3 regions of the Paenibacillus sp. FSL R7-0189 genome follow, and region 2 is predicted to be linked to each of the others. Evidence: riboswitches for the same ligand, from Rfam matches in the RefSeq annotation. Region 2 holds a riboswitch; each other region holds the start of a gene.

What was found. Region 2 has a riboswitch for cyclic di-AMP ahead of MKY63_RS07770 (hypothetical protein). Riboswitches for the same ligand answer to the same signal wherever they lie in the genome.
Region 1: another riboswitch for cyclic di-AMP. It lies ahead of MKY63_RS09910 (C40 family peptidase); the one in region 2 lies ahead of MKY63_RS07770 (hypothetical protein).
Region 3: another riboswitch for cyclic di-AMP. It lies ahead of MKY63_RS30160 (KamA family radical SAM protein); the one in region 2 lies ahead of MKY63_RS07770 (hypothetical protein).

What each region holds. Positions count from the first base shown of each region.
Region 1 is NZ_CP150223.1:2,308,587-2,312,825, forward strand. It holds gene MKY63_RS09895 (M1 family metallopeptidase) at 1-228, shown strand, start outside; gene MKY63_RS09900 (hypothetical protein) at 240-1,070, shown strand; cyclic di-AMP (ydaO/yuaA leader) riboswitch at 1,289-1,427, shown strand; gene MKY63_RS09905 (C40 family peptidase) at 1,485-1,913, shown strand; cyclic di-AMP (ydaO/yuaA leader) riboswitch at 2,276-2,418, shown strand; gene MKY63_RS09910 (C40 family peptidase) at 2,463-2,915, shown strand; gene MKY63_RS09915 (GNAT family N-acetyltransferase) at 3,105-3,590, shown strand; gene MKY63_RS09920 (cytochrome c) at 3,718-4,074, shown strand; gene MKY63_RS09925 (4a-hydroxytetrahydrobiopterin dehydratase) at 4,156-4,239, opposite strand, start outside.
Region 2 is NZ_CP150223.1:1,818,692-1,822,930, reverse strand. It holds gene MKY63_RS07790 (ABC transporter permease) at 1-539, shown strand, start outside; gene MKY63_RS07785 (hypothetical protein) at 571-762, shown strand; gene MKY63_RS07780 (hypothetical protein) at 1,227-1,679, opposite strand; gene MKY63_RS07775 (hypothetical protein) at 1,720-2,241, opposite strand; gene MKY63_RS07770 (hypothetical protein) at 2,256-2,810, opposite strand; cyclic di-AMP (ydaO/yuaA leader) riboswitch at 2,879-3,043, opposite strand; cyclic di-AMP (ydaO/yuaA leader) riboswitch at 3,463-3,652, shown strand; gene MKY63_RS07765 (hypothetical protein) at 3,905-4,239, shown strand, end outside.
Region 3 is NZ_CP150223.1:6,817,335-6,821,573, forward strand. It holds gene MKY63_RS30155 (AraC family transcriptional regulator) at 1-1,318, shown strand, start outside; cyclic di-AMP (ydaO/yuaA leader) riboswitch at 1,367-1,508, shown strand; gene MKY63_RS30160 (KamA family radical SAM protein) at 1,649-2,815, shown strand; gene MKY63_RS30165 (YafY family protein) at 2,958-3,869, shown strand; gene MKY63_RS30170 (DinB family protein) at 3,952-4,239, shown strand, end outside.

The sequences.
Region 1 (4,239 bases), 490 kb from region 2:
TCTTCGGTGCAGCGGGTCTGGAACGGTGAAGGAGCAGAGACTACGTTTCAATTGTTAAGCGATAAGCCTCTTCTCTCTGCTGAGATTGACCCTGAGCATTCCATCTTATTGGAGAGCAAACATTTAAACAACTTTAGGCTGGCGGAAATAGAGCCCAAGACGCTCTCTCGCTGGACGTTAAGTGTAACTAAACTACTTGAAACCGTGCTCGGAACTCTTGTCTGGTGAGGTGAATGATTGTGAGAACATCGATAACCCGCGGCTGGCAAAGCATGAAGGAGCAATTTTATATTTTAATTCTGCTCTTCATCTACCGACTGCTCTGGGGCTACTTTATGTATGGTTTCATCCGATCTGCTATTATTCCAATTCTACTGCGCTATCCAGATAAAGACGCCGGCGGCAGCGGTATGGGCAGACTGTTGTATTATATCGAGGGACAGTTCAGCTTGAATACTGACCCTGCGATACGCACTTGGTTATGGATGCTTCTAGGACTTGTTGTCTTGCGACTTCTGCTTTCTCCTTTCATAAGGGCAGGATTGCTGCATGAGCTCCACCAGGAGCGAAGGGGAGAGCGCGGACTGTTCTTTTTCCCTGGCATGAAGATCTATGGACTACCTGTCTTAGTCTTTAGCCTAATCGAATGGGTTCTGACCCTGCTGCCGCTTTACTGGCTTGCTCCAAAAATGTACGGGCTGTTCTTATCCTCTTTGTTTAACTACACTTTGTTACTTCATTTAGTACCATACGTATTGGCATGGCTTATATATATTTTTATCGTGCGCCTGTTTCTTCTATATATGCAGTTTGGTTACACCGGCGGTACAGGAATGTTCTCCTCACTGTTCATCTGCTTGCGGTCACTGATTCCTGCTATAGGTGTTTCCATTGTACTTGGTGCGGGAGGCTTGCTCTTACTGCTAGTGTGCGGACTGACGGGTCTGTTCTGTCCCGGCCTGCCGGCACTTATAATACGGCAAATCTCACCACTACCTTCTACGCTCTTAAAAATGTGGGGAATCTCTGCACAATATCATCTATGGTGTAGCAAAGCATTTCCACAATAAATTAACCTTATTTGACATAATAAAAAGGTCCCAATTCCTGTATTCAGGAGCTGGGACTTTTTCTCATTACGGATAACTTAAGAGTATTTGCAAAATCATAAAAGCTCTGTTACAATAAGTCCTGTGCTATTAGTAACAATTTTGTAATCAATTGAAACGATTCCTACATAACTAAATGTATTTATCGTAAGTGTAACTGTCGAAACGTCATTCTCTTGGTGCTTAACACGCCTAATTCCTTTGCACCGGGAAGTGGGGGAACCATATTTTGGGTGAATTGATCTCGCTTTACAGGGATCATAGGGAATCTTCTACCGAACCCTTAAGCTAACCTCGCAGGCCTTGGAAGGAGTACATCTTTTGAAAAGACATAATTTAAGAAAAAAATGCGTCGCTGCGGCGCTAGGACTTGTAATGGCATTATCTATTGGTGGAGGAAGCGCCTTTGCCGACTCTAAGATGGACACTGTAATCTCAAAGACTATTGGAGTTGCCTATAAAACCGGAGGTACAAGCACTGCCGGATTTGATTGCTCTGGATTTACAAAATATGTATTCAAGAATGTGGGTCTTACTTTACCTCGTACATCAAAAGCTCAATATAGCGTTGGAACTGCTGTATCCAAAAGCAATCTGCGTTCTGGTGACCTAGTGTTCTTTAACACACTTGGCAATGGAGTATCCCATGTCGGCATTTATGTTGGAAACGGAAAATTCGCACAATCGTCCTCTTCGCGTGGAGTAACCATCACTTCACTCAGTCAGGCCTACTGGGCCAATCGTTATGTTGGCGCTAAAAGAGTAATGAGTACTTCAGCTTATCAAGCTGTAGCCTTCGATTGAAACCTTCCTCACAACTATAACCTCATAATTACAACTATATGAACCTGAATCTGATTATTCCCGTAATCAAATTCGGGTTTTTCTTTTTTCCATAATATATTTTTACACTATTAGAGCCCAATTGAAACACGTTTATTTGATAAAAATTGCAATTATATTAAAAATTAGGTCATTATTAACGCTTACATATGCCTTTCTACCGTAAAAATGCCAATTTTTCTGCATTAATATGTTAAAAACGATTGCCAAGCGGCTTTCTGTTTGTTACAATTAGCGCAGTGAGATTTTAGTAACATTTTTGTAATCATTAAGTTGTTATTTACAAAGGTTTTGTCATGTATTGATTACAAGCTAATCCTAATCAACAGTATGAGCCGAGTTTCCTAACTATTAGGAAAACGGGGGAACCAACTTTGGGTGAATTGACCTCCATTATATAGAGGGGTCATAGGGGACCTTCAACCGAACCCTTAAGCTAACCTCGTAGGCATTTGGAAGGGGTATACACTTTTGAAGAAGAAGTTAGCAGCAGCAGTACTAAGCTTTTCCATCATCCTCACCATCGGAGCAGGAAGCGCTTTCGCAGATTCCAAAATGGATAAAGTGATTGACAAGGCCATCGGTACTAAATACGTATCCGGCGGTATATCCACTAACGGATTTGATTGCTCCGGATTTACAATGTATGTGTTTGATAAGATTGGCATTAACCTTCCACACCAATCAGGTTCCCAATATCAAATGGGCACAGCAATCTCCCGTGATGATATAAGAGCCGGAGATCTTGTATTCTTCAATACAAGTGGCAAAGGTGTCTCCCATGTCGGCATTTATGTCGGTGAAGGTAAGTTCGCACACGCTTCTACCTCACGCGGTGTTACGATTAGCTCTCTGAGTGATAGCTACTACGTGAAACGCTACGTTGGTGCCAAGCGCATTATGAGCACAGACGCTTACCAATCGGTTGCTGCTGAATCGGAAGACAATGATGATGTTCAATAAGTAACGTACATAGGCTCTTTTCCAAGGTAACTCTTGGAGGAGAGCTTGTTTTTTTGTCTTATTACTTATTTACCCCTCTCATAATTTGTAAAACATTCCTCTCATGTAAAGTTTCTGAGTCGAACCTCCCCCATTTTGTATATAATTAGTAATATAGCAATGTCCTCGTGAAAGGAGATCGTTGACCTTATGATAAATCCCTCGGTAACTTTTCATGTTGTTCCTATGGAGGCAATTCACGGAGAAGCTATTTGTAAGTGGAGCTATACGCCCCCATATAATATTTATGGCTGGATGCCGTGGGAGCAGATGCAGGCTCTTGGCATCGAGTTTGGCGATCCGCAGCTCCGGGAGGAACAATATATCTCCATATTAAATGAACAAGAGGTTTTGTGCGGATTCGCACAGTTGTTCCCGATGGAAGGAGTCGTTCGTTTAGGAGTTGGGATGCGCCCCGATCTATGCGGCCATGGTTTAGGCAAACTATTCGTAGATGCCATCGTCCAGACAGCCTTGAATCGTTATCCTGATCGTGAGATAGATCTGGAAGTCCTGACCTGGAACCAACGCGCCATTCGAACTTATCAAAAATGTGGATTTACGATTACAGATACGTATGAACGCCGCACACCTACAGGAGACAAACCTTTTTATTGCATGGTCTATGACAAATGATATTAAATACCATATATTTCATAAGAATGATTGTATTCTCGTTCATTTTTTTGTCACAAACCCTATGATAACGCTTCACCATAAGCTATAATGTAGGGAGCAGCTTACATAGAAGGGACGAATTGGGATGCAGAAATGGATCATGAGCGGTTTGTTTTTTGCCGCCTGTGCCTTTGCGGTAGTACTCATGTTTACACTTCCGGGTAAAGAAGAGGTAGCTGAAGAAAACAAGCCCACGATGCCGGTAGTTCAACTGGACGCGGCAAAGGCAGAAGCAACCGTGAAAGCCAGCTGTATCACCTGTCACGGCGATCAGCTTCAAGGTGGAGTTGGACCAAGTCTTCAGAATGAAGGCGGTCAGCATGACGCTGAGGAAATCTACAGCATCGTCACCAAAGGACGTGGCCAAATGCCTTCCTTTAAGGAGAAGCTAGCTCCTGAAGAGATCGCCAACGTCGCACTCTGGCTCTCAGAGAAAAAGTAACCAGCCAAGCAACCAAAAACGCCCGTGTATGAGATAGGTGACTATCTGTGCACGGGCGTTTATTTTATGATTTCGGCTAAACTAGTGATTTTTTTCAAAGGCTTCATTAAATTGATGCGCCTCTCGAAGATCTAGAGCCGTAATCCCATCTTCCTCATTAGATTC
Region 2 (4,239 bases):
TCCTAGTAGGAATATTGCAAATTGGGATCTTTGTCGCAGCGATCGTTGTCAATTTGACGCTCCCGCATAATGCGACTGTATTGGCTGATTTTGATCTCGATTTAGGCCAGCTCAATATTAACTTGCTGCTCTATGGATTTGTCTTGTACGTATTAGGTTACTTCCTCTATGCCTTGATGTATGCGGCTGTGGGTTCGATTGTCAGCCGTACGGAGGATCTCGGTCAGGCGGTAATGCCAATCATGATGTTAGGCTTCGTAGCGTTCTATGTTCCACTGTTCAGTATCTCCAATGCAGATACTCTAGTGGTTAAGATAGCGAGTTATGTGCCTTTCACCTCACCATTGACGATGCTGCTCCGAATTGGTGTCGGCGAGGTGGCGATCTGGCAAGTCATTGTATCGCTGCTGATCCTGCTTGTGACTACCTTCATCTTCGGATGGCTGGCAGCCAAGATCTATCGTACCGGCGTACTGATGTACGGCAAACGCCCAAGTATTAAAGAAATCAGAAAAGCAATGAAAGCTTACAAGATCTAAGATGACCTCATATAACTTTTAAGGAGTGCTAATGATGTCTACAAGCGAACAATATACCATTATGCTTTTAATGAGTTCGGTATCGCTGGCTACGGTTAGTAGAATGCTTCCGGATGGCTCCACTTTTATGGATTTCGTTCAAGGCGTATTGACTGGTGTTGCTATAGTGGGGATGTTGGCAGGATTGTGGATGTACGGTAAGGCGCGTAAGAGTAAAGCGTAATAGTAGGCACTGAATTTTCGGGGGTATCCTAACAGCCATTTATGGTTGCTGGGATATCCCCGTTTTTGAGTTGGCAATCTCTTTGTATACGAGCTGATATAGCTAACGGATCCAGCAGCACTTAAATGCAGCAATCATCGAGATTTAGCAAGATATCGGACATTATAGTCGCTATTGGCATGAAAAAGGGTGAATTAGTAGCTCTTTTAACCAAATAGTTGCACTGGAGTCCGATACTATGCTCAAAAGGCGATAAACGTGCAAGTAACGTCATCTGGGTCCGTAAGCCTTGCCTTGGTGGAAGATGATTAGGGCCTGCTTGAAGACGATCCGAGACGCTCATCGCTCGGGATTTCTACTGGAGTCCGAACGCCGGCCAAATTTGAGGAAAAGCTTCAATTAAAGGCTCCTGAGTCCGTTAGATGCTTCATGCGCTTAAAGATCGTCTGAATTCTAGTCAGTGACTAAATTATAGAAAGATTTGCGCTCGTTCGTATATCCGCTTGGTCGGTCATCTGCTCCCGTACAGCTCTAAGCTGTGCTTTCAGTGCAGGAACACTTTTTTGCAGAATAATGCTTATTTGAGAAAGAGGCAGCTTTAAGCCGTACCACAATACCTTCACAAGCTGTTCCTCCCAAGGTAATCCCTTAGCCGATAGAAGAGAGCGCCGGGCAAAAGAATCAGCACACTGGCGAATACAAGTGCGGTAAGCGTGGATAGAGAATAACTGAGGGTCGAAGTTATCCTGACGATATATTTTATGAAGCTCTGTGAAGGTGCGGATAGTAACCTTGTCTGCCTCATTAGATTGTTCTAATAACATGGAACTGAGTACGTAGACTTCATTAGTATACTTTTGAACACACTCTGCAAATTTAGCACTGTAGGTGGACACGGGAGGTAAGGGGTCAGGCATGGTGAACACGATCCTTTCAGAATGAGAGATTTGCTTGAATCTATAATATAGAAAAGTAAGAGATGGATTTATTGATAAGATCGGCGGTGTCTGGTTCCGGGCAACTGTGTTTCTGCTGGGAGGCAGTGGAAAAAGCTTTGGAAGGTTTGTAGTAGAGCCGTTCACTTCTGGAATTGCTCCCCCCAGCTGCAACACTGTACAGACGCCCTTGCTGAATATGCCCAGCCAAGGATTTACCCTGGAGCTTGGCCTTTAAATCCTGCAAAGCACCCTGAACTAGCTCAAGCTTAACCTGCTCCCAATCTGAACCTTCGCGGCGGACCTTATCCAGCGCTTCCTCAAGACGGCAATGACAGATAGCCCGTAAAAAAGAACTCCATTTAATGAGATCGAAATTTTTGGTGTTGGCAGAGATTAGACAAGCCCCCCAACTGCAACCTCCCTTACAGGTGAGCTTCAGAATACCATAACGGCAGCCTTCAGCCCCTTCCATTCCATAGTGAATAGGCTCGGGTTCATCCAATACAAATACTTCAATGCGGGATAGTCTGCGCTGGTCCATAGTAGGGTTCCTCCTTAGATTTCCAAAAGCTTTAAGTCTACATGATGAGTGACACTAGCCTTTTCTACACAAGCGAGCATTTCCATTTTATTCTCACAGACTGCGGTATGCTCTAGCCATAGTCGGAACTTCTCTTTCCGTATAACAGATAGATGTAAGGGAAAGGTGCTGCGGGATCTCAAGACATACCAACCGGCGCTTACATCTTTCCAAGGCTCCTTGAAGGCTGTAAACCACGGGAGTTTTTGATGCGATGACCAATCCTGCTGCTGTTGTTGTTCTCGAATTTTTTTATATATTTCATATACAATCTTAGAGTCTAAACAGTCTTTACAAGAAGAAGGTGTACTGAATTGGCGAAGGGCTTGGATCTGGTTCTGGCCAAATGCATAACCTACAATGTACCTGTGATTATTTTCTTCGAACCACAAGGCCCCGAAACAAACGTAATTTAGACTTATCGGCTCAAGCAGCCCTTGATGTATCCCTAAATAATAGTGCTTCAAAACATTCACCCCATCCAGCGTGCTATCACCTAATAGGCTCAGGTAACGCAAAAACCGCAGCAAGAGGAGGACCTCTGCTGCGGTTTTGGATTACAGGCAGATATACCTGGGCCAAAGCGTGGCGGATCAAGGGTCTCTCTCTTTACGCTTACGAGGTTAGCTGTCGGATTCGGACGGTGAGAGTCGCCCTACCTATTGAGACTTACGCAGTCTCCTTTGGATTCACCCCAAGTAGGCCAGGTGGCCTGATGGTTCCCCCGTTCCCTGCGAATGCAGGAACTCAGCGTTGATTGTTTTTCATGAATTAGATTCAACCCGAATCATACTCTTTTCAAGATTTTCTGTAAAAAACGGAAAATGTTCTTTTAGAGCGATTTTAACCATATCCTGCCGACTACGACTGAAAAACGAGGTAAATAGGTATTTATGGCGTGTTATCGCGCCTCTTTCTCGCTCAACCTCTGCTTCTTGCGTTTCAACCTATAAAGGGAATTTGCAGTATTTTCACCCTAAAAAGGTGAATAAAATCACATGGGTTATAGATAGCGATTAAACGCTCGAAACTCGAGTAAACAAGAGATATAGAGAGATTAGATATCAAGTAAGCGCTATCTAATGGGAAAATAGTTTTTAATTTGCATTATTTTGGCATCATTCAGGTTTTACAAGTCTTCGTGCATAAGAGTATGATTACTCCTGTTTCAACGACAATCGAATATTTGATCCGCTTAATTTCCGATAAGGAAAGCGGGGGAACCAACAATCGGCAGCCGATGTGAGAGTCGGAAGCTGATTATGGGGTGAATCCTGTAGAGGGTGCGAGTGAGTTCGCATCTATACAGGTAGGGCGACTCTCACCGCCCGAATCCGACAGCTAACCTCGTAAGCGTATGGAGAGAGGATGAGTGCAATGTGACCGCTAGCGAGCCACAGAGGAGATCCTTTGTGGCTTTTTGCTGTGCTCTTAGAAGCAAAGCATTTATGGAGGCCTCCCCCAAGAGGTCGCTAAATTCATCATTAGCGGTATTTGTAAGGCAGCGTCTAATGACGTGACACAACCGAGCTTTAGGTTGTGCCCGAAAATGACGATAGGTCAACATCCTTTCGGAGATTTTCGTTGCCTCCTTGTTGTAAATGAGCAGGAGGAGAAAAAAGAGATGACGGATCAGAATGAATATGTGCTTGTATGTGCGCCTACAAAGGCGGGAGAACATTTCATTAAACTTCTGAAGTTCAGGGGTATTAAGATGGCGGGATTAACCAACAATCTGGCTGAGAAGGCTTTACTAGAGGAGCTCGGAATCGAGCAGGTTATTCTAGTGGATACCCGCCATCAGAGCACTTGGTTTCGCCCATCGTTCCCGGTAGGCAGGGTATATCTGTTTGAGAGCAGCTTTCCGCTTTGCTGCCGCTATATTCAGATGTGCCGTACCTGGACGACACAGCCAATTTTTGTGATTACAAGTTCTATAAATCCTAGATTGGTCTATAA
Region 3 (4,239 bases), 2.0 Mb from region 2:
CCCGTTCACCAAGGTAATCCGACTAGTCGAAGAGCTGCTCATGAACAGGAATAATACCGATGATGTACAACAATTCAAGCGACAATTAAAATTCCAAGAATTGCTGCTGCTACTTTTTGAGCATAATTACCCTTCCAAACACCTGCCAAGTCCTACGGAATCCGTAGAAAAGACCATAACATTCATTCAGGAGCATTATACAGAGAGTATCACCGTGAAGCAGTTGGCTGAACGGGCGGGGATATCGATCTGGCAGTATACACCGATCTTTCAACAGCTTACGGGTAAAAAGCCGCTTGAATACCTGACGGATCTGCGTATTAATCATTCCAAACGATTCCTGCAGGAATCGACTGAACCACTGCGGGAAATCGCCAGACTGGTCGGCTTCTCGGATGAATACTATTTCAGCCGCCGCTTTCGGCAAAAAACAGGAGTTACACCCGGACAATATGCACATCAGCAAGGTCGTAAGCTTACCGTCAAGGATTGGACGGGTCATGAGGTGGAAATTCCTGAACGAGCGAAACGTATTGTCTATCATGGCGAGACACTTGGCGACCTTCTCGCGTTAGGTGTAAAGCCTATCGGTGGAGATGAAGCATTCGCCCGGAACAGCGTCTATAAACATCGACTTAAGAAGCTCGCCAACGTCGGGTTTCCACTGGACCCGCAGTTGACCGCTTCCCTAAACCCAGATTTGATCATTTTGGCAAATAGTGATGAAAGAGCCTACAGAGCAGTTTCTGGTATCGCTCCGACACTCACCTTTGATTCATTTGCGCCTCTCGACAACCGAATGCGGACATTAGGCAGTTGGCTAGGTAAACAGCGCGAAGCGGAAGCATGGCTGGAGTCATTCACAATCAAAAACGCAGCCATGTGGCAGCAGCTTTACTCGACAACTCTCCAAGTTGGAGAAACCGCCTCTGCTTTGGTCTATGATCATGGAGATCATCTATATGCTATGGGAATGTCCGGATTCTCCACTGCGCTTTATGCCCCATGTGGTTTACAACCGACCGAAGAGATTCAGGCCATATTGGACGAAGAGTTAGGGTTCGCCGAAGTGGATCCAACACGACTGCCTGCCTACGCCGGAGATCATATCTTCATGTTCATTCCGGAACGCAAAGACTCGCGAGCTGCAATGGAACGACTACTAGACAGTTCACTTTGGAACAGTCTCCCGGCAGTACGTCAGGGACATGTTTATCTGCTCGACGGAAGCAAATGGAACTCCAGTGATGCGTTAACCCGGGAGAAGCTGCTAACGTTGTTGCCTAAACTACTCGGCGGAAGTAGCGCTAGCAATTGAAGGTGAATCTAGGATTCTCTTTTGACTTTTCAAAACTTCATAGGGTATACTTTATCTACGCTTAATTTCCAACTTTTACAGTTGAAAAGCGGGGGAACCAGTTAATTGGGGCGAATCATTGAGCATTAGAATGTAGGGTACCATCTTACCCGAGTCCGTCAGCTAACCTCGTCAGCAGTGGATGGGTCTGCTTTTCATGTTATTTACATAACCAGAGACCCTTGCTAAGGGTCTCTTTTTGTGCTTTTTTTGGACCCTGCTGGCAGTAGATTGGCCTTTGACACTAAGGCTCCCTCATTTCTCACACTACGAGACAAAGGAGAGATGTACGTGCAAAAGGTAAAGTACTTCACGGATATTAACAAAATAGCTATGTTGTCTGAGCTGGAAAAAGAGAATCTGAAAGAAATTACAGAAAAATTTGTTTTTCGTGTAAATGACTACTATCTGTCTTTGATTAACTGGGATGATCCAGAAGATCCCATCCGTAAGCTGGTTATTCCTAACGAAGGTGAACTGCTGGAGTATGGGCGCTGGGACGCCTCCGATGAGGACACGAATTATGTGGTACCTGGTTGTCAGCACAAGTATAGAACCACTGCACTACTGATTGTATCCGAGGTCTGCGGGGCTTATTGCCGCTACTGTTTCCGTAAGCGTCTGTTTCGAAATGACGTGAAAGAGGCGATGGCTGATGTCTCTCCGGGCTTGGAGTATATCGCAAAGAATCCGGAGATTAACAACGTACTTCTTACGGGCGGGGACAGTTTAATTCTCTCCACACCGAAGCTAAGATCCATTATTGAAAATCTAAGAAGCATTGAGCATGTTAAAATCATTAGACTAGGTTCGAAGATACCCGTATTTAATCCGATGCGGATCTCTGAAGACGAAGAGCTGCTGGAGCTGATTCGTACTTACTCTACCGAAGACAAACGAATCTATGTTATGGCGCACATCAATCATCCTCGTGAAATCACACCTGAAGCCAAAAAAGCATTTAAAGCTCTCCACAACGCAGGGGCAATTGTCGTAAATCAGACTCCCATCCTCAAAGGCATCAACGATGATCCCATTATTTTAGGGGAACTACTGGACCGACTTTCATGGGCTGGCGTTACACCCTACTACTTCTTTGTGAACCGGCCCGTTGCCGGAAACCGGGATTTCGTATTACCGCTCGAGCAAGTCTATCAAATTGTAGAAGAAGCCAAAACTAGAACCTCAGGACTTGGCAAAAGAGTACGCTTATCCATGAGCCACACCTCAGGAAAAATAGAAATTCTCGCCATTGATAACGGGAAAGCCTATCTCAAATACCATCAATCCAGAGATCAGGAATACGGAAAATTCATGATTCTAGATTGTCCAAAGGACGCCGAATGGTTCGATGACCTGCCTGGGAATGAGCAATATTGGACCCCACCTGTGAAAAAAAACGATGCTATTATTTCTGTTAATCATTTATCAGAGCCTGCGGATTTAATCTATAAATAAATTAATCGGCTCTGTCAGACTCTGTCATAGGATATTACTTCATCACCAACAACAAAACTCCTCCCTCCCAAAATTAGCCCGAAAAAATCTATGATATAATCACGCTGTAACACGAAATGGACTAATGGGTGGGAATGCACACATGAAATTGGAACGATTGATTTCTATGATCTACAAGCTATTGAACCACGAAGTTTTATCTGCCTCCAAGCTGGCTGAAGAGTTTCAGGTTTCCCAGCGAACGATCTATAGGGATATCGATGTGATTTGTGCCGCTGGTATCCCGGTCGTATCATATCAGGGAACTAAAGGTGGATATGGCATCATGGACGGATATAAAATGGATAAAAGCCTGCTCCGTTCGTATGATGTCACTTCTCTGATTACTGTACTTAACAGTCTTTCTTCCGTGTTTGAAGATGAACATACGCAAAGAACCATTGAACGGCTGCAAACGATTGGAACGGAGCCACAGACCTCTAGTCTCGCGGTGGATCTTGAAACCCGGCGTACGGATCCTGACGCACTTCCTCTTTTACGTGCGGCTATAGCGGAACGAAATGTTGTCCGTTTTGATTACATCAGTGTAAAAAATGAACGTACAACCCGTGAAATGGAACCAGTAAAGCTTCATTTTAAATATAGCAACTGGTACATCTATGGTTATTGCCGGGCACGGCAGGATTATCGGGAGTTTCGTCTTTCCCGGATGCTGAATTTGTTCCTGACGCAGGATACCTTTCAATCACAACATGAAGTACCCAAAGAGGCTGGCTGTTCAAACAGGGTAGATCAGGTGGAGGAAATAGTAATCCGGGTGGGCCCTGAGGCTTTGGCAGAAGCTTTGGATCAGTTTCATCAAGTCGACAAGGAATTTCATTCTGATAAAAGCATGACGATGCGAATTCCTGTGTATAAGCCATTGGAAGCTTGTTGGCTTTGGTCCATTCTGCTGAGTTTCGGCAGCGGGGCCGAAGTCCTCGAACCCCCTGCATTGCGAGGTATTTTAAAAGAGCAGCTTCAAAACACACTCAAACTTTATGAAGAAGTATGACAGTCTGATGTCATACTTCTTCTTTTATATTAACAACAGTAACAAAAACAAATCCATGACAATTCAAAAGGAGACAATACGAATGACAAATTATCCAGTAGAAATGTTTAAATACCACACATGGGGAAACCAAACTATCCTGGGGAGAATCAAGGAACTCCCGGCTTCTGTGCTAAGTCAAGAAGTGAACAGCTCATTTCCCACCATCGCTCATGCCCTTAGCCATATCTATGCGGTTGATACGATGTGGTATCTTGTTTTAACAGGCACTGCTATGCCTGAGGCTTTTCAACAAAGTATCCCGCTAAATTTGAGCATTCTAGATTCTGTGGATGAGTACGTAAATATCTTTGCACAGCTATCGGAACAA